3 regions of the Klebsiella sp. GFKo11 genome follow, and region 1 is predicted to be linked to each of the others. Evidence: predicted binding sites of a transcription regulator. Region 1 holds the regulator's gene; each other region holds the start of a gene.
The links. Region 1 encodes LexA, which represses DNA repair genes until DNA is damaged. Its sites were predicted from a motif close to TNCTGTATGTACATACAGNA; they were not measured.
Positions count from the first base shown of each region.

Region 2: the regulator LexA is predicted to act here: its motif matches at 1,683-1,702, upstream of dinB (DNA polymerase IV).
Region 3: the regulator LexA is predicted to act here: its motif matches at 2,076-2,095, upstream of rmuC (DNA recombination protein RmuC).

Region 1 covers NZ_CM151369.1:5,922,338-5,929,303, reverse strand. The annotation lists gene malM (maltose operon protein MalM) at 1-380, shown strand, start outside; gene ubiC (chorismate lyase) at 569-1,066, shown strand; gene ubiA (4-hydroxybenzoate octaprenyltransferase) at 1,079-1,948, shown strand; gene plsB (glycerol-3-phosphate 1-O-acyltransferase PlsB) at 2,058-4,481, opposite strand; gene AC07P6_RS28425 (diacylglycerol kinase) at 4,611-4,979, shown strand; gene lexA (transcriptional repressor LexA) at 5,102-5,710, shown strand; gene dinF (MATE family efflux transporter DinF) at 5,782-6,966, shown strand, end outside.
Region 2 covers NZ_CM151369.1:5,053,270-5,060,235, reverse strand. The annotation lists gene nqrE (NADH:ubiquinone reductase (Na(+)-transporting) subunit E) at 1-127, shown strand, start outside; gene nqrF (NADH:ubiquinone reductase (Na(+)-transporting) subunit F) at 139-1,362, shown strand; gene nqrM ((Na+)-NQR maturation NqrM) at 1,365-1,580, shown strand; gene dinB (DNA polymerase IV) at 1,720-2,775, shown strand; gene AC07P6_RS24380 (GNAT family N-acetyltransferase) at 2,781-3,233, shown strand; gene AC07P6_RS24375 (RNA ligase RtcB family protein) at 3,471-4,610, shown strand; gene prfH (peptide chain release factor H) at 4,607-5,206, shown strand; gene pepD (cytosol nonspecific dipeptidase) at 5,265-6,722, opposite strand.
Region 3 covers NZ_CM151369.1:6,041,505-6,048,470, reverse strand. The annotation lists gene AC07P6_RS28995 (transporter substrate-binding domain-containing protein) at 1-67, shown strand, start outside; gene AC07P6_RS28990 (dienelactone hydrolase family protein) at 155-967, opposite strand; gene udp (uridine phosphorylase) at 1,238-1,999, shown strand; gene rmuC (DNA recombination protein RmuC) at 2,138-3,586, shown strand; gene ubiE (bifunctional demethylmenaquinone methyltransferase/2-methoxy-6-polyprenyl-1,4-benzoquinol methylase UbiE) at 3,657-4,412, shown strand; gene ubiJ (ubiquinone biosynthesis protein UbiJ) at 4,426-5,031, shown strand; gene ubiB (ubiquinone biosynthesis regulatory protein kinase UbiB) at 5,028-6,668, shown strand; gene tatA (Sec-independent protein translocase subunit TatA) at 6,746-6,966, shown strand, end outside.

The sequences.
Region 1 (6,966 bases):
CTAAAGGCGCAGGCAACGCGATCCCGGATATTCCAGACCCGATTGCCAGGCACACCACTGATGGCGTGCTGAAGCTAAAAGTGAAAACCAATAGCGGCTCTAGCGTGCTGGTCGGCCCGCTGTTTGGCTCTTCCGGCCCTGGCCCTGTAACCGTCGGTAATACGGCGGCGCCTGTTGCTGCACCTGTAGCCGCCCCAGCTCCGGCGGCGAAAAGCGAGCCGATGCTTGATGACACCGAAACCTACTTCAACAACGGTATCAAGCAGGCTGTCGCGAAAGGCGATATCGACAAGGCTCTGAAATTGATGAACGAAGCTGAACGTCTTGGCTCGAAATCTGCTCGTTCCACCTTTATCAGCAGTGTAAAAGGCAAGGGGTGATCGTCTCCCCACAATGCTGATGTTTAGGCACAGCCTTTAGGTGCGTCCGCCTGGGCGCACCTTTTTTTATCGCGCGATAGCCGCTGTTGCATGGCTGTTGCGCGGATGATCGTATATTGACGTTTGCCCGCCCCCACCGCCCCATTCTGCGATACAATAGTTTCTCGTTATGTTCCGGAGAATCAGGCATGTCACATCCTGCGCTGACGCAACTGCGTGCGCTGCGTTATTTTGCCACTCAGCCCCCGCTGGACGCGCATCTGCGCGATTGGTTATTGCTTGAAGACTCAATGACCAAACGTTTTGAGCAACAAGGGAAAAAAATCAGCGTCATCATGGTCAACGAAGGTTTTGTTGGACGCGAAGCGCTGGCGGGTGAAGAGACCCTGCTCGCGGATGAACCGCGTTACTGGCTGCGGGAAATTATCCTTTGTGCCGATGATGAACCCTGGCTGGCCGGTCGGACTATCGTGCCGGAGTCGACGCTCAATGGTCCGGAATTGGCGCTGCAACAGCTTGGGCAGACGCCGCTGGGCCGCTATCTGTTTACGTCGTCTACGTTAACCCGTGATTTTATTGAAATCGGTCGTCATGCAGAGCTTTGGGGGCGTCGTTCCCGCCTCCGGCTGAGTGGCAAACCGCTGCTGCTGACAGAATTGTTTCTGCCTGCATCGCCGTTGTATTAAGAGGAAGAGAAAATGGAGTGGAGTCTGACGCAGAATAAGCTGTTGGCGTTTCACCGCCTGATGCGGACTGACAAACCGATCGGCGCGCTGCTGCTGCTGTGGCCGACGCTGTGGGCGCTGTGGGTAGCAACGCCGGGGATACCCCCGCTGTGGATCCTCGCCGTTTTTGTCGCGGGCGTCTGGCTGATGCGCGCTGCCGGCTGCGTAGTGAATGACTATGCAGATCGTAAGTTTGACGGCCACGTTAAGCGCACCGCCCGCCGCCCGCTGCCAAGCGGCGACGTCACCGAAAAAGAGGCGCGAACGCTGTTTGTTGTGCTGGTGCTGTTCTCATTTCTACTGGTGTTGACCTTAAACACCATGACCATTTTGCTGTCGGTTGCCGCGCTGGCGCTGGCCTGGGTCTATCCGTTTATGAAACGCTACACCCACCTGCCACAAGTGGTGCTGGGCGCGGCGTTCGGCTGGTCGATTCCGATGGCTTTTTCTGCGGTCAGCGAATCTCTGCCGCTGAGCTGCTGGCTGATGTTTCTCGCCAATATTCTGTGGGCGGTGGCCTACGATACCCAGTATGCAATGGTCGACCGCGATGATGACGTGAAGATTGGCATTAAGTCGACGGCGATTCTGTTTGGCGACAACGACCGTTTAATTATTGGGATTTTACAGGTGGCGGTACTGGCGCTGATGGCGGCAGTGGGCTGGCTGAGCGGTCTGGGCTGGGAGTATTACTGGTCATTGTTTATCGCCGCAGCGCTGTTTGTCTGGCAGCAGAAGCTGATATTTAAACGTGAACGCGATGACTGCTTTAAGGCGTTTTTAAACAATAACTACGTGGGGCTGGTGCTGTTTCTTGGCCTGGCGATGGGGTATATGCAGTAGTTTTGTGGTTTACCCGTCTTGCGGCGTAAGCGCCTTAGCCGGGCTACAAAACCGCATTATTCTGCGATCCCGGCTAAGCGTAGCGCAAGCCGGGATCGCTCTTCAAACGTTACGCTTCATCCTGAGTAACGCTTTCAATCGTTAGACGCACATCAGAAGTAATCAGGTCTGCCAGCATGCGGTAGATCTTCAACGTCTCTTCCGGCTCGGCATCCCCGGTATCGCTGATATAGCCTCTATCACGCAGAGTCAGCACCAAAGTACTAAACACCGCCTTATCGAAGAACTCCGGCGCGTTGATACCGTGCAGCACGGACAGACGCTGAGCCACGGTGCGGCTCTCTTTCTCCAGCGAACTGCGGTTCATGGACGGGTTGGCACTCAGCAGCCAGAAGGTGATGGCATAACGCTGCAGCGTTTCACGCGCGCCTGCGGCCAGCAGTTGCAGAGAGCGGGCGTGAGACGGATTGACGCTCACTTCGTCTTCGTTCAGGGCGATCAGCCCCTGACGCTGCATCTCAGCAATCAGCGCATCGACGACGCCCCCCAGCTCGGCTTTCTCCCAACGCAGGAACAGCTCAGCCTTCAGGAATGGATAGAACATCTCGACATGACGCAATATTTCGGCGCGGGTAATGCGACGATGCTGGGTCACAATGGCGGCTAACAGCGACGGCATCACCAGCATGTGTGCGATGTTGTTGCGGTAATAGGTCATCAACACTGCCTGCTCGCGCGGCAGAATGATGATATCGCCAATGGTGTCTTTCTCGACTTCGAACTTGTTCATCTGTAGCGCGTGGTCGATAAGCTCGCTGGCGGAGGCCTCAGGTGTTGTGGCATCCGGCGAATAAGGCACGTTGCGCAGCAGAGCGAGATAGCACTCCAGCTGTTCGGTGAGCTGTTCGCGGGTCAGAGAACGCTGACGTGAGGCCAGCAGCGCGGTACAGCACAGGTTCATGGCGTTTGCCGCGCCGGCGTTATTGATACGAACCATCAGATCGGAGGCGATATTGTTCACCGTTGGCGTCAACCATGACGGACGGACCGCTTCGATAGGATCGATAGCCTCGCGCCAGTCAGGGACATGCTGATTGAGATAGGTCATCAACGGCAGCGGTTCGCCGAAGTTGACGTAGCCCTGGCCGAGGTTGCGCAGCTTGCTGAGGCCTTTCAACATCTGCGGCAGGCTCTCTTTCTCTTTCGTCGCCCCGCGTAGCTCTTTGGCGTAGGTACCGACTTCCATCACGTGTTCGTAGCCAATATAAATCGGCACCAGGGTGATAGGGCGGGTACCGCCGCGCAGCATCGCCTGGATCGTCATCGACAGGGTGCCGGTTTTCGGGTCCAGCAGGCGTCCGGTACGTGAACGACCGCCCTCAACGAAGTACTCCACGGAGTAACCGCGGCTGAACAGCTCGCCCAGATATTCGCGGAACACCGTCGAATAGAGCTTATTCCCTTTGAAGGTGCGGCGAATAAAGAACGCGCCGCCACGACGGAAAATCGGCCCGGCAGGCCAGAAGTTCAGGTTGATACCGGCGGCGATATGCGGCGGCACCAAACCTTGGTGATAGATGACGTAAGAGAGCAGCAGATAGTCCATATGGCTGCGGTGGCATGGAACATAGACTATCTCGTGGCCTTCATGCGCCAGCTGGCGTACGCGCTCGGCGTTATGGACGTTAATGCCCTGATACAGCCGGTTCCAGGTGAAACCCAGTACGCGGTCGGTCAGACGAATCATTTCATAAGAGAAGTTTGCGGCGATCTCTTCCATCAAGGCGATGGCGTTTTGCTGGGCCTTCTCGTGGGAGATTTTCTTGCTACGCGCTTCGTCTTCTACCGCGCGAGCAATGGCTTTTGACGCCAGCAGCTTGTTGAACAGATCCTGGCGCGCAGGTAGGCGCGGGCCGACCGCCGCCAGACGCTGACGGGCGAAGTGCATACGCGCCACGCGGGCCAGCTTTTGGGCGATAATTTTATCGGTACCGTGCTCGTCTGCCATTTTGCGCAGAGAGACCGAAGGCGAGAAACGCACAAAGCTGTCGCGACCCAACCACAGAACGGCGAAGAATTTTTGAATGCCGTTTAGCATACGCAGCGGCGGGTTTACTTCGCCTTTTTCACGCCCTGGAGCACGACCAAACATCACCGAAACCGGCACCATCTGCACGTCAAGATCGGGATGGTTACGGTGCAGATCCAGGTAATCATGGAACAGCTTGATGGATTCTTCTTTTGGCGTGTAGTAGGTGAAAACACGCGGGCCGCCGTGAATAAACACGTAGCGGGGAAGCAGGGTACCATCGATCTCCAGCGGCTCAAGCGGGTCCGGTAACTCATGTTCCAGACATTGAGCGCGAAGCGTCAGCAGGTCCGCCTTCGAATTGTAGGGCAGGACGTACATGATGGGACGTGAGGTATCCAGGCCCAATTCCTGAGCAGGTTGTGCCGGAATTGACTTGCTTTTTACCAGTGCCCTTAATGGTAAATTCAGTAATTTATAGTAAATTCGTTGCCAGCCAGACATAGACGATGTGAAGCCTCTGGTTAATCATGCAAATGCGCCGCAAGAATAACAGAAAGTGCGCAAAATTTCCGTTGTAACGCGGCAAACGCGTACACTCATTGACGTCATTTACATAAAAAGGTTTGTTTGATGGCCAATAATACCACTGGGTTAACTCGAATCGTTAAAGCAGCGGGGTATTCCTGGAAAGGATTCCGTGCGGCGTGGATCAATGAGGCCGCATTTCGTCAGGAAGGCATCGCTGCCATTATTGCCGTGGCGATAGCCTGCTGGCTGGATGTCGATGCCATCACGCGCGTTTTGCTGATTGGCTCGGTCCTGATAGTGATGATAGTTGAAATTATCAACAGCGCGATCGAAGCGGTTGTTGACCGTATTGGCCCTGAACATCATGAGTTGTCTGGCCGCGCGAAAGATATGGGTTCTGCGGCGGTCCTGTTGGCGATTATTATCGCGTTGATCACATGGGGAACGCTGTTGTGGGCAAACTACCGCTAAGTCTTGCCATAGCGGCTCGCAAAACGGAAAGAAACTCCTGATTTTTGTGTGAAATATGGTTCCAAAATCACCGTTAGCTGTATATACTCACAGCATAACTGTATATACACCCAGGGGGCGGAATGAAAGCGTTAACGACCAGGCAGCGAGAGGTGTTTGATCTCATTCGGGATCATATCAGCCAGACGGGCATGCCGCCGACGCGTGCGGAGATTGCTCAGCGCTTGGGGTTTCGTTCCCCAAACGCGGCGGAAGAACACCTGAAAGCGCTGGCGCGTAAAGGCGCAATCGAGATCGTTTCCGGTGCCTCCCGCGGTATCCGTCTGCTGACGGAAGAAGAAAACGGCCTGCCGCTTGTCGGCCGCGTCGCAGCAGGTGAACCACTGCTCGCACAGCAGCACATCGAAGGCCACTACCAGGTCGATCCGGCAATGTTTAAGCCGAATGCCGATTTTCTGCTGCGCGTAAGCGGAATGTCGATGAAAGATATCGGTATCCTGGATGGCGACCTGCTCGCGGTACATAAAACTCAGGATGTGCGCAATGGCCAGGTTGTTGTGGCCCGCATTGACGATGAAGTCACCGTGAAGCGTCTGAAAAAACAGGGTAACGTCGTCGAACTGCTGCCTGAAAACAGCGAATTTTCCCCGATCGTGGTGGATTTACGCCAGCAAAGTTTCACTATTGAAGGTCTGGCTGTCGGCGTTATCCGCAACGGCAACTGGCAGTAACCTCTTCATCTCGCAGCATCATCTGATGCATGGTGCTGCGCTGTTTTCCTTCTTCATTTGGGCTCTTCCCCATGCTTTTTAACGCCGCCGATAAAGCCCTGTGGCGCTTAGCGCCGCCCATGATTTTCTCCAATATCACCGTTCCTTTGCTGGGGCTGGTGGATACCGCCGTTATTGGTCATCTTGATAGTCCGGTTTATCTGGGCGGCGTTGCGGTTGGCGCGATGGCGACCAGCTTTCTCTTCATGCTGCTCCTGTTTTTGCGCATGAGCACCACCGGCCTGACGGCTCAGGCATTCGGCGCGAAAGATCCGCAACGGCTGGCGCGTGCGCTGGTGCAGCCGCTAGGGCTGGCACTGGCTGCCGGGATAGCCATCGTCCTATTCAGAATGCCGTTAATTAATCTGGCGCTGCATATCGTCGGCGGCAGTGATGCGGTGCTTGAACAGGCCCGCCGTTTCCTTGAGATTCGTTGGCTGAGCGCTCCGGCATCTCTGGCGAATCTAGTGCTGCTGGGCTGGCTGTTGGGCGTGCAGTATGCCCGTGCACCGGTGATCCTGCTGGTTGTCGGCAATGTACTCAACATCGTGCTTGATTTATGGCTGGTGATGGGCCTGCATTTGAACGTGCAGGGCGCAGCTCTGGCGACCGTAACAGCTGAATACGCCACCTTTTTCATCGGACTCGTTATGGCGAAGCGCGTGCTGGTACTACGGGGCGTTTCGCTATCGATGCTGAAAAACGCCTGGCGCGGCGATGTGCGTCGTCTCCTTGCGCTGAACCGCGACATTATGCTGCGCTCGCTGCTGCTACAGCTATGCTTTGGGGCGATGACGGTATACGGTGCCCGGCTCGGCGCTGATGTTGTAGCGGTCAATGCGGTGTTGATGACGATGCTGACCTTTACCGCCTACGCGCTGGATGGTTTCGCCTACGCCGTGGAGGCGCACTCCGGGCAGGCTTACGGTGCCCGCGACGGCAGCCAATTGCTTGAGGTCTGGCGTGCGGCCTGCCGTCAGTCAGGCATGGTAGCGCTGGCGTTTGCGCTGATTTACAGCCTTGCTGGCGAGCAGATTATCGCCTTGTTAACGTCGCTCCCTTCTCTGCAGCAGCTTGCCGACCGCTATCTCATCTGGCAGACAATACTGCCGGTCATTGGCGTCTGGTGCTACTTGTTGGATGGTATGTTTATCGGCGCAACGCGCGGTGCCGAGATGCGTAACAGCATGGCGGTAGCGGCGGCGGGATTCGCCCTG
Region 2 (6,966 bases), 870 kb from region 1:
GGCTGGCATCCGTGAAAAAATGAAATACGCAAACGTGCCCGCAGGCCTGCGCGGGTTAGGGATCACCTTTATTACCACGGGACTGATGGCGCTGGGCTTTATGTCATTCTCCGGTGTGCAGCTATAAGGGCGGAAAGTATGGAAATTATTCTTGGCGTTGTGATGTTCACGCTGATCGTCCTGGTGCTATCAGGGTTGATACTGGCCGCGCGTTCAAAACTGGTGAATGCTGGTGATGTGGTCATCGAAATTAATAACGAGGCGGACAAACAGATCCGTACTCCGGCGGGTGATAAATTACTCAACACACTCTCCAACAACGGTATTTTCGTTTCATCCGCCTGCGGTGGCGGTGGTTCCTGCGGTCAATGCCGGGTGACGGTGAAAGAGGGCGGCGGAGATATTCTGCCAACCGAACTTTCTCATATCACCAAACGTGAGGCGAAAGAAGGCTGCCGCCTGGCCTGTCAGGTCGCGGTGAAGCAGAACATGAAAATTGAGCTGCCGGAAGAAATCTTCGGAGTTAAGAAGTGGGAATGCGAGGTTATCTCTAATGATAATAAAGCTACTTTTATCAAAGAGCTGAAGCTGCGCGTGCCGGATGGCGACGAGGTTCCATTCCGCGCGGGTGGTTATATTCAGATTGAATGTCCTTCGCACAAGGTCGCTTATGCCGACTTTGATGTACCGGACGAGTATCGCGGCGATTGGGATAAATTTAACCTCTTCCGCTACGTTTCTGACGTAAAAGAGCCGACTTTGCGCGCTTATTCAATGGCTAACTATCCGGAAGAGAAAGGCATTATCATGCTTAACGTGCGTATCGCGACGCCGCCGCCGAAAGTACCTGACGCGCCACCGGGTATCATGTCCTCGTATATCTGGTCGCTGAAAGCGGGCGATAAGGTGACGATTTCCGGGCCTTTTGGTGAATTCTTTGCCAAAGAGACGGACGCGGAAATGGTCTTCATCGGCGGCGGTGCTGGAATGGCGCCGATGCGTTCGCATATTTTCGATCAGCTTAAGCGTCTGCACAGCACGCGTAAAATTAGCTTCTGGTACGGTGCGCGTTCTCTGCGTGAAATGTTCTATGACGATGAATTCGAACAGTTGGCGCGTGAAAATCCGAATTTCACCTTCCATGTAGCGCTGTCCGATCCGTTGCCGGAAGATAACTGGACCGGCCATACTGGCTTTATTCACAACGTCCTGTATGAAAACTATCTGCGCGATCATCCGGCACCGGAAGACTGTGAATTTTATATGTGTGGCCCGCCGGTCATGAACGCTGCGGTGATTAAAATGCTCAAAGATCTCGGCGTTGAAGATGAAAACATCATGCTGGATGACTTTGGAGGCTGATGATGTTGACGGTATTTGTGGCGACCTTTGTTATTTTCGCGCTGGTTATTCTGGGGATGTCGCTGGGATACCTGATCAAGCGTAAAAGTATTCAGGGCAGCTGTGGCGGGATCTCCTCGCTGGGGATAGAGAAAGTCTGTGACTGCCCTGAGCCTTGCGATGCGCGTAAACGGCGAATAGCGCGTGAAGAACAACGCCAGCAGAACCGAATTCTGTAATTTCTTCAGTTTCCACCCGGCCGAGCGTAGCGACGCCGGGTTATTCCTCATCACGATGTTCATCGCCGCTTACAACACATCTCTTCTCAATATCTCGATTTTTGCTGTATACTTGTCCAGTGGTCAGTGAGGGCTAACTATGCGCAAAATCATCCATGTTGATATGGACTGTTTCTTCGCGGCAGTGGAGATGCGTGACAATCCGGCGCTGCGCGATATTCCTATCGCCATTGGCGGTAGTCGGGTACAGCGTGGCGTTATCAGTACCGCCAACTATCCGGCGCGTAAATTCGGCGTGCGCAGCGCCATGCCGACGGCCACTGCTCTCAAACTTTGCCCGCATCTGACCCTGCTACCCGGTCGTTTCGATGCTTACAAAGAAGCCTCAAATCATATCCGGGAGATTTTTTCCCGCTACACTTCGTTAATCGAACCGTTATCTCTGGATGAGGCCTATCTTGACGTCAGCGACAGCGTACTTTGCCTGGGCTCAGCGACGCTGATGGCGCAGGAGATCCGTGAAACCATTCATCGTGAACTAAATCTGACCGCCTCCGCCGGAATTGCGCCGGTAAAGTTCCTCGCAAAAATTGCCTCGGATCTTAACAAACCCAACGGCCAGTTTGTCATTGCACCGCATCAGGTGGCGGAGTTTGTCAAAACGTTGCCGCTGTCGAAAATCCCTGGCGTCGGCAAAGTTTCTGCCGCGAAGCTGGAAAGCATGGGGCTGCGAACTTGTGAAGATGTGCAAAACAGCGATCTGGCGATGTTGCTTAAGCGCTTTGGTAAATTTGGCCGGATATTATGGGAGCGCAGTCAGGGCATCGATGAGCGAGAGATCAACAATGAGCGGCAGCGTAAATCAGTTGGCGTCGAGCGCACTCTGGTGGAGGATATCCACGAGTGGGCGGAGTGTGAGTCGATTATTGAAAATCTCTACCCTGAGCTGGAACGACGTCTGGCTAAGGTAAAGCCAGATTTGCTGATTGCCCGCCAGGGCGTCAAACTGAAGTTTAATGATTTCCAGCTCACCACGCAGGAACATGTCTGGCCCCGGTTGAATAAAGATGACTTGATCAGCACTGCTCACAAAGCCTGGCAAGAGCGACGAGGTGGCCGGGGAGTGAGGCTGGTGGGGCTGCATGTGACGCTTCTTGACCCACAGCTTGAGAGACAATTAGTTCTGGGATTATAACGATGCTGAAAATAAGACCTTACGAGGCGCATGATTTTTCCGCGCTATGCGCCATCTTTTTACGGGCCGTTAAAGAGACCGCCAGTGCTGATTATTCCTCACAGCAAATTGCCGCCTGGGGGCAGGTTGATGAAGTTCGCTGGCGACAGAAAATAGCTACCTCTCAGGTGCTGGTGGCGGTAAAAAATGAATCGCCCGTCGGGTTTATTACTGCCGTTGATGACTATATCGATTTACTGTTTGTCTCGCCTGACTATAGCCGCCAGGGAATTGCCAGCACGCTGCTCAATGCATTGTTTATACAGTTTCCTGAACGCATTTGGACGGTGGAAGCCAGTATTACAGCAAAACCCTGCTTTGAACGTCATGGTTTCAGCGTTGTAGAGAAACAAGTGATAGAAGCACGCGGTGAATGTTTTCTTAATTATCTGATGCGGCGACAAATCGTCTTGCAATAAAAATTGCGCCTGATTACTATACGTGCGCTTTCACCTAATTTATTAACTGCAAAGGAGGTTCACCATGAAAATACATTCTCAGAACGCACTTTGCAGACCTTCCCAGGAATAACTCTCTTTTTTTGCCCTGGTAACGTCTGCCACATCCTTTATTTATTTTTATACCCAAATAATTCGAGTTACACGTAACTAACGCGCATGTAGCCTGGAGTATGACGGTTATATATGGATTGGTATATGGGCAATAATGTTCATTATACGTCTGATAATATTTCTTATATTACGTCAGACGATCTGTGGATCGAAGGTTTAGCGATCCAACAATTACACACGACGGCAAATTTACCCCACATGCATCGCGTGGTGGGAATGCCTGACTTACATCCTGGTCGCGGTTATCCGATTGGCGCGGCCTTTTTCTCTCTCGGTCATTTCTACCCGGCTCTGGTGGGGAACGATATCGGCTGCGGTATGGCGCTGTGGCAAACCGATATTCTTGGGCGGAAATATAACGCGGATAAGTTTGAGAAAAAACTGGCCGCTATGGATGACGTTGCTGAAGAGCTCTGGCTGGATGAACACCTGCCGGAAAATCTTATCGCGCACCCCTGGCGCAGCGCGCTGGGCTCCATTGGCGGCGGCAACCACTTCGCCGAACTGCAACAGGTGGATCAGGTCGTCGATAGCGAGCGCTTCCAGCGGGTCGGTCTTGATGCTCAGCATCTGCTGCTGTTGGCGCATAGCGGCTCTCGCGGACTGGGGCAATCTATTCTGCAACGCCATATCACGTCTTTTTCGCACGATGGTTTACCCGAAGGGAGCGTGGCGGCGGCGGATTATCTGGCGGAGCATAACGATGCCCTGGCTTTTGCTCGAGTCAATCGCGAACTGATTGCTACCCGTATTTTGCAGCAGGTTCGCGCGACCGGGCAGCGCGTGCTGGATGTTGCGCATAACTTTGTCGAGCCGTGTTCTGTTAGCGGACAACAAGGCTGGCTACATCGCAAAGGGGCGACGCCGGACGGTAGTGGTCTGGTGATTATTCCGGGTTCACGCGGCGACTACAGCTGGCTGGTTCAGCCGGTTATCAGTGAGGAAACGCTGCATTCGCTGGCCCATGGGGCGGGGCGTAAATGGATGCGCACCGAATGCAAAGGGCGGCTATCCGCTAAATACAGCCCGGTGCAGATGGCACGCACCGAACTGGGAAGCCGAGTGATTTGCCGCGATCGACAGCTGATCTACGAAGAAGCGCCGCAGGCATATAAATCAGTAGAAAGCGTACTGGAGTGCCTGGTGCAGGCTGGGCTGGTTGAGCCGGTCGCTCGTTTGCGTCCTCTGCTGACGCTGAAAACCAGCGGAGGGAAAGGCGCATGATTTTATTGCAACTCTCTTCCGCCCAGGGGCCAGATGAATGTTGTCTGGCCGTAAAAATGTCGTTGGATCGGCTAATGCAGGAAGCAACTGAGCAGCGGGTTTCTCTGACGCTGCTGGAAAGCGAGCCGGGTCGGCATTCCGGTACGCTGCGTTCGGCTCTGCTTTCGCTGGATGGCGACGCCGCGTTTGCCTTAAGTGAAAGCTGGTGCGGCACCCTACAGTGGATTTTCCCCAGTCCGTTTCGGCCCAATCACGGGCGTAAAAACTGGTATGTTGGCGTAGGACGTTTTTCCAGTGACGAGCAGGAGCGGTCCGGAGAGATTCGCTTTGAAACGCTACGTTCTTCCGGCCCCGGTGGGCAACATGTGAATAAGACCGACTCCGCAGTGCGCGCCACGCATCTGGCGAGCGGGATCAGCGTGAAGGTGCAGTCGGAACGGAGTCAACATGCCAATAAACGGCTGGCGCGATTGTTAATTGCCTGGAAGCTGGAACAGCAGCGGCAGGATGATAGCGCAGCGTTGAAATCTGAACGGCGAATGTTTCATCATCAGATTGAGCGCGGCAATCCAGTGCGGACGTTTAGCGGGCGGTAATTAGCTAGTCAGTATGAACAAAAAGGTCCACACCCTGCGGTGTGGACCTTTTTTTGACTTATTTCGCTGGAATGGCTTTCAGCAGTTCAGTCAGCAGCGTCCAGTACTGACCAACGCTTTCGATATGAACCTGCTCATCCGGAGAGTGCGGACCGGTAATGGTCGGCCCGATAGAAACCATGTCCATTTCCGGATACGGTTTTTTGAACAGACCGCATTCCAGACCCGCGTGGATAATCTGGATGTTCGGCGTCTTGTTGAACAGACGCTGATAGGTCTCGCGCACCAGATGCATCACCGGAGAGTTGGCGTCCGGCTGCCAGCCAGGGTATGCGCCTTTGGCTTCGGTTTTTGCACCCGCCAGCTTACCCAGAGAATCCAGCATGCTCACGACGTAGTCTTTACCGCTGTCGATCAGCGAGCGAATCAGGCAGTGAATCTGCACGTTGTCGTCGGTCATGGTGACAACGCCGACGTTCAGGGAGGTTTCCACCACGCCTTTCGCCACGTCAGAATTGCGGATGACGCCGTTCGGCGTAGCGTTCAGCAGGCGCACAAAGCTATCGCGGGATTGTGCAGTCAGCGCCGCCTGGTCGTTGCTGACCGACTCCAGCAGGATAACCAGATTTTTTTCTTTGGCTGCCAGCTCGTTTTGCAGGATTTCCTGGTATTCGTTGACCAGCGTCTTCAGTGCATCTGTTTTATCTGCCGCGACGGCCACGGTGGCAAAAGCTTCACGCGGGATGGCGTTACGCAGCGTGCCGCCATTGAAATCGACCAGACGCAGATCCAGCTCTTCTGCATGGCCCGCCAGGAAGCGCGCCAGCAGTTTGTTGGCATTACCCAAACCAACGTGAATTTCGCCGCCTGAGTGACCGCCTTTCAACCCTTTTAACGTCAATTTAAAGCTCTGGAAACCAGCCGGCACGGCTTCGCGGGTCAGCGGCAGGTTAGAGGTGAAATCGATCCCCCCCGCACAGCCCATGTAGATTTCACCCTCTTCTTCAGAGTCAGTGTTAATCAGGATATCCGCTTGCAGCCAGTTGGCCTGCAGACCAAATGCGCCGTCCATACCGGCTTCTTCAGTCATGGTCAGCAGCACTTCCAGCGGACCGTGGACCACGTTGTCGTCAGCCAGTACCGCCAGTGCGGAGGCCATGCCGATACCGTTATCAGCGCCCAGCGTTGTACCGCGCGCTTTGATCCACTCGCCGTCGATATAGGGCTGAATGGGGTCTTTAGTGAAGTCGTGGACGGTATCGTTATTCTTCTGCGGCACCATATCAAGGTGTGCCTGCAGAACAACCGGCTTGCGATTTTCCATACCGGCGGTAGCGTTTTTACGAATCAGAATGTTGCCAACCTGGTCGCGTTCTGCGTGTAAGCCTTTTTCTTTTGCCCAGCCCATAATGTGCTCAGCGAGCTGTTCTTCGTGATAGGACGGATGGGGAATTGAGCAGATTTTGGCAAAAATATCCCACAGCGGTTGCGGGGATAACTGAGACAGTTCAGACACGATGAGTCTCCTTACGAGCGCCTGCAAAAGTCGTTTACAGGTCGGGGGTTAGCAATCAAGTACACTACAAGCCAGGGCTTGTGCGATGGGGTTGAGAATACCACTTTCCGCGTACTCCGGTAGTGTAAACCACGCAAAAAGAGTCGCGATGGCTGCTTAACGCTGGTTTTTAATGCCCCAGATCTCTATAATCTCGCGCAACCATTTTTCCCCTCGAACACAATTTAAGCCGTATTACATAGGC
Region 3 (6,966 bases), 120 kb from region 1:
CTTGGTGAGACGGTGGCAGCAGGATGGGACGCTGGCGGCGCTGATCGTCCGCCATATTTATGCTTAATCCCTTCATTGATGTATCAGGCCCGGTATATTTTCCCGGAGGCGGCGCTTGACGCGCCTGTCCGGGCTACCAGTCCGCAGACGGTGGTTAACCTCGCTTCCCGCCATATTGCGCAAACCATGCCAGCATTCGCTGCCAGCCGTCCTTCGCCGACTCTTCATGATAGCTGGCGCGATAGTCGGCGTTAAAGGCGTGGTCGGCCTGCGGATAAACCACGATTTCTGCCGTAGCGTTGGCGGCCCGCAGCGCCTGACGCATGGTTTCAATCGTATCCTGCGGGATGCTGTCATCTTTCGCGCCGTAAAGCCCTAAAACCGGGGCGTTCAGATCAACGGCAATGTCCACCGGATGTTTCGGTGAGTTTAATGTTTTCTCACCGACCAGCTTGCCGTACCAGGCAACGGCGGCTTTTAGCTGCGGGTTATGTGCGGCGTACAGCCAGGTGATGCGACCGCCCCAGCAGAAACCGGTAATAAGCAGACGATGGGCATCGCCACCGTGGCGGGAAGCCCAGCTGGCGACGTGATCGAGGTCAGCCAGTACCTGAGAATCCGGCACCTTTTTGACCAACCCCTGAAATAAAGAAGGAATATCGTTGTAATCATTGGGATCGCCCTGGCGGAAGTACAGCTCTGGTGCGATAGCCAGATACCCTTCCTGCGCCAGACGACGACAAATATCGCGGATATGTTCATGCACGCCGAAAATTTCCTGTACAACGATGACGACCGGTAGCGGACCGTCGACGTTGCTCGGACGGGCATGGAAGGCTGGCATGTTATCCCCCTGAGAAGGGATTGATGTCTCCCCGGAGATGATATTTTCATCTGACGTGTGAACAGCAGTTGAGGCATGCGGCGTGGCTGCAGGTGCAAAGCCGGGTTGCTTAGTTGTGGTCATGGTATTCTCCGTACCCTTATTAATGTATTAGCGCATCGATAACTATAGACGTTTTAGACCGGACGTTAACAAACCACAGTGCCCGAAACAGGCTATCTTTTGTTCAGTACTCTCCAGATTAACTTATTAATGTGATTTGTATCACCATTCAATGGCAATCTATTGCAATGAACTTCATTCATAGTGATTGGTGTCACAAAATAGTCTCAGCAGCTTCTGTAAAGTACCGTTTTGCTTCTGCTGATAATTCGACCCACAGAGGAGTTTTTTATGTCTAAGTCTGATGTTTTTCATCTCGGCCTCACCAAGAACGATTTACAAGGGGCTACGCTGGCTATCGTCCCTGGCGATCCGGAGCGTGTGGAAAAGATCGCCGCGCTGATGGATAAGCCGGTCAAACTGGCATCTCATCGCGAATTCACTACCTGGCGTGCTGAACTGGATGGTAAAGCAGTGATTGTCTGCTCTACCGGTATCGGCGGCCCATCTACCTCTATTGCCGTGGAAGAACTGGCCCAATTGGGTATCCGTACCTTCCTGCGCATTGGCACCACCGGCGCTATTCAGCCGCACATTAATGTGGGCGACGTTCTGGTGACCACCGCTTCCGTTCGTCTCGACGGTGCAAGCCTGCACTTCGCGCCAATGGAATTCCCGGCGGTAGCCGATTTCGAATGTACTACCGCGCTGGTTGAAGCGGCGAAATCCATTGGTGCGACCACGCATGTCGGCGTCACTGCCTCTTCCGACACCTTCTATCCGGGCCAGGAGCGTTACGACACCTTCTCTGGCCGCGTGGTGAGCCGCTTTAAAGGTTCGATGGAAGAGTGGCAGTCGATGGGCGTGATGAACTATGAAATGGAATCCGCCACTCTGCTGACCATGTGCGCCAGCCAGGGTCTGCGTGCCGGGATGGTTGCCGGGGTTATCGTCAACCGTACCCAGCAGGAAATTCCAAACGCGGAAACCATGAAGCAAACCGAAAGCCATGCGGTGAAAATCGTCGTGGAAGCAGCGCGCCGCCTGCTGTAGTTCTTATCCTTTCTGTAAAAGGCCGGGCTCTCCGGCCTTTCTTTTTTGCGTTGCTCCTCGCAGGAAAAACCTTTCCAACTGGACGTTTGTACAGCACAATTCTATTTTGTGCCGTAAGTGGTTGCCGCAGGGGGCGTTGTGGATATCTCGATTATTATTAGTGCCGTTGTGGCGCTGGCCGCTGGGCTGATTGTGGGCTGGCTGGCGACCAAAGCGCGCGCCGACCAAATCCGAGCCGACCTCATCGAAGAGCGTCGCGAGCTGGATATTGAGCTGAGCGCCGCCCGCCAACAACTGGTGCAGGAGTCCCACTGGCGCAAAGAGTGCGAGCTGCTCAATAACGAATTGCGCAGCCTGCGCGATATCAATACGTCGCTGGAGGCCGATCTCCGTGAAGTGACCACCCGCCTTGAATCCACGCAAATGCATGCGGAAGATAAAATTCGCCAGATGGTCAACAGCGAGCAGCGCCTTAGCGAGCAGTTCGAGAATCTGGCAAACCGAATATTCGAACACAGCAACCGACGGGTGGATGAGCAGAATCGCCAGAGTCTGCACGGGCTGCTGACCCCGTTACGTGAGCAACTGGATGGTTTCCGCCGCCAGGTTCAGGATAGCTTCGGTCAGGAGGCGCGGGAGCGTCATACCTTGGCTCATGAAATCCGCAACCTTCAGCAGCTTAATGCGCAAATGGCGCAGGAAGCGCTAAACCTGACGCGCGCGCTGAAGGGTGATAACAAAACTCAGGGCAACTGGGGGGAAGTGGTATTGACCCGCGTGCTGGAGGCTTCCGGGCTGCGGGAGGGTCACGAATATCAAACGCAGGTGAGTATCGAAACCGACAACCGTTCACGGATGCAGCCGGATGTGATCGTGCGTCTTCCGCAGGGCAAAGACGTGGTTATTGATGCCAAGATGACTCTGGTCGCCTATGAACGCTACTTTAATGCCGATGATGATTACACCCGCGAAACGGCGTTACAGGAGCATATTGCTTCCGTACGCAATCATATGCGTCTGCTGGGGCGTAAGGACTATCAACAGCTGCCGGGGCTACGTTCACTTGACTACGTCCTGATGTTTATCCCCGTTGAACCCGCCTTCCTGCTGGCGATTGACCGTCAGCCGGAGCTGATTAGCGAAGCGCTGAAGAACAACATTATGTTGGTTAGCCCGACTACGCTGCTGGTCGCACTGCGTACCATCGCCAACCTGTGGCGCTATGAGCATCAGAGCCGTAACGCGCAGAAAATTGCCGAAAGAGCGGGGCGCCTGTATGACAAAATGCGCCTGTTTGTCGACGACATGTCCGCTATCGGCCAGAGCCTGGATAAAGCACAGGATAACTATCGTCAGGCGATGAAAAAGCTCGCTTCCGGGCGTGGCAATTTGCTCGTTCAGGCAGAATCGTTCCGTGGCCTGGGCGTGGAAGTCAAACGTGGGATTAACCCTGACTTAGTCGAACAAGCAACCGCGCAGGATGATGAATACCGTCTTGAGGACGAAGACAACCCACGGGAAGATAACGATTTTTCATCAGATTCCGCAGCTGCTGCAGTGTACGATGGTCGCTCTCAGCCGCGTTGAAGCGTATGGGAAGCGCGCTAAACCTGTTACACTCGACGAACATTTTCTTGATAAGCAAGCAGGCATTGAGATGGTTGAGGATTCACAAGAAACGACGCATTTTGGCTTTCAGACTGTCGCCAAAGAACAGAAAGCTGACATGGTGGCGCATGTATTTCATTCTGTAGCTGCAAAATATGATGTGATGAACGATTTGATGTCGTTCGGTATTCATCGTTTGTGGAAGCGTTTCACCATCGATTGCAGCGGCGTCCGTCGTGGGCAGACCGTGTTGGATCTGGCCGGCGGTACCGGCGACCTGACGGCGAAATTCTCCCGTCTGGTGGGCGAAACCGGCCGCGTGATGCTGGCGGATATTAATGATTCTATGCTGAAGATGGGCCGCGAAAAGCTGCGTAATATCGGCATTATCGGTAACGTGGAATATGTCCAGGCTAACGCCGAAGCGCTACCTTTTGCAGATAACACCTTTGACTGCATCACCATCTCTTTCGGCCTGCGTAATGTCACCGATAAAGAAAAAGCGCTGCGCTCTATGTATCGCGTGCTCAAACCGGGCGGTCGCCTGCTGGTACTGGAGTTCTCGAAGCCAATAATGGAGCCGCTGAGCAAAGCCTACGATGCCTATTCCTTCCATATCCTGCCGCGCGTGGGCGAGCTGGTTGCGAAAGATGCCGAAAGCTATCGATATCTTGCTGAATCTATTCGAATGCACCCCGATCAGGACACTCTGAAAGGCATGATGCAGGACGCAGGTTTCGAAAGCGTCGATTACTACAACCTGACGGCCGGTATCGTTGCGCTGCACCGTGGTTATAAGTTCTGACAGGAGGGACGCTATGCCTTTCAAATCACTGGTTTCCGCCGGTATTGAGACGGTCCTGAATACTTTCCTCTGGCGCGACCAGGCGCTTAAACCCGCCCGGCAGCGGCTGCTGGGGAAAGTGCTGCGCGTCGAGTTGCAAGAACTTTCCGCACCCGTGGTGCTGGTTTTTAGCGAGCGTCAGGTAGACGTGCTGGGCGCATGGGAAGGTGAAGCCGATTGTACCGTGATTACTCGTCTAAGCGTGCTCCCGCAATTACGTAACCGCCAGCAGCTGACGGCGCTGATTCGCAGCGGCGATCTCGAAGTGCAGGGGGATTTGCAGGTGGTGCAAAATACCGTCACCCTGTGCGATCTGGCTGAATTCGACCCGGCTGAACTATTGGCCCCGTATACTGGCGATATCGTTGCGGAAGGCTTCAGTAAAGTATTACGCGGCGGCACTCGCTTTCTTTTACAGGGCACTCAGCGCCAGCAGCGTTATGTCGCGGAGGCGATCACCGAAGAGTGGCGTCTGGCACCGGGACCGCTGGAGCTGGCCTGGTTTGTTGAGGAAACCGCTGCTGTGGAACGAGCCCTGGCCGCGCTGGAAAAACGGCTGGAAACGCTGGAGGGCAAATGACGCCAGGAGAACTACGGCGCCTGTATTTCATCATCCGCACCTTTTTGAGCTACGGGCTTGATGAGCTCATTCCCAAAATGCGCATCACGCTGCCACTGCGAATCTGGCGACGTATGCTGTTCTGGATGCCAAACCGCCACAAAGAAAAACCTCTCGGCGAGCGCTTGCGTCTGGCGTTGCAGGAGCTGGGACCGGTGTGGATTAAGTTTGGTCAGATGCTCTCAACTCGTCGTGACCTGTTTCCGCCGCAAATCGCCGATCAGCTTGCTATGTTGCAGGATCGCGTCGCGCCGTTTGACGGCCTGCAGGCCAAAAAGCAAATTGAGCAAGCGATGGGCGGCCTGCCGGTGGAGGCCTGGTTTGACGATTTCTCCATCGAGCCGCTGGCTTCTGCCTCTATCGCCCAGGTACACACTGCGCGCCTGAAAGAGAATGGCAAAGAGGTGGTCATCAAGGTGATCCGCCCGGATATTGTGCCGGTTATCAAAGCGGATATGAAACTCATCTATCGCCTCGCGCGCTGGGTACCGCGTCTGCTGCCGGACGGTCGTCGTCTGCGCCCACAGGAAGTGGTTCGCGAATACGAGAAAACGCTGCTGGATGAACTCAACCTGCTGCGTGAATCGGCCAACGCCATTCAATTGCGCCGCAACTTTGAAGACAGCCCAATGCTCTATGTCCCTGAGGTTTATTCAGACTACTGCAGCGAAGGCATGATGGTGATGGAGCGGATTTACGGCATCCCGGTTTCCGATGTCGTTGCTCTGGAAGCGCAAAATACCAACATGAAGCTGCTGGCCGAGCGTGGCGTGCAGGTCTTTTTCACTCAGGTCTTCCGCGACAGCTTCTTCCATGCCGATATGCATCCGGGCAATATTTTTGTCAGCTATGAACACCCGGAGGACCCGCAGTACATCGGTATCGACTGCGGTATTGTCGGCTCGCTGAACAAAGAAGATAAGCGCTACCTGGCGGAAAACTTCATCGCCTTCTTTAACCGTGATTATCGCAAAGTTGCGGAGCTGCACGTTGATTCCGGCTGGGTACCTGCGGATACCAACGTTGAAGAGTTCGAGTTTGCCATCCGTACAGTCTGCGAGCCTATTTTTGAAAAGCCGCTGGCGGAAATCTCCTTTGGCCATGTGCTGCTGAACCTGTTTAACACCGCGCGACGCTTCAATATGGAAGTGCAGCCGCAGCTGGTTCTGCTACAGAAGACATTACTTTACGTAGAAGGTGTAGGTCGCCAGCTCTATCCTCAGTTAGACTTGTGGAAAACGGCGAAACCGTTCCTTGAGTCGTGGATTAAGGATCAGGTTGGCATTCCAGCGCTGGTGCGCGCGTTTAAAGAAAAAGCGCCGTTCTGGATTGAGAGAATGCCGGAAATACCTGAGCTGGTGTACCAAAGCTTGCAACAAAGCAAGCAGTTGCAGAATAGCGTCGATACCATCGTGCGTGACATCCAGGTGCGGCACGTACGCCAGGGGCAGTCTCGTTACTTGTTTGGTATAGGTGCGGTTTTACTGCTGAGTGGTACGCTGCTATTCGTCCACCGTCCGGAATGGGGCATGATGCCCGGCTGGCTGATGGCCGCTGGCGTCGTAACCTGGCTTATCGGCTGGCGAAAGACGAACTGACGGCAGTCGCCTTTATCACTGCGCATAATATGTATAATGCGTCCTATTAATTCATCATCTGTCATAGGGGAATGTGTATGGGTGGTATCAGTATTTGGCAGTTACTCATTGTTGTCGTCATCGTGGTTCTGCTTTTCGGGACAAAAAAGCTGAGCTCGCTCGGTTCGGATTTAGGCGCGTCGATCAAAGGCTTTAAAAAGGCCATGAGCGACGAAGATAAACCGGAGAAATCCGCGCCTGATGCCGATTTTGCGGCGAAAACCCTCGCTGAAAAACCGGATGAAGCAAAGAAAGACGA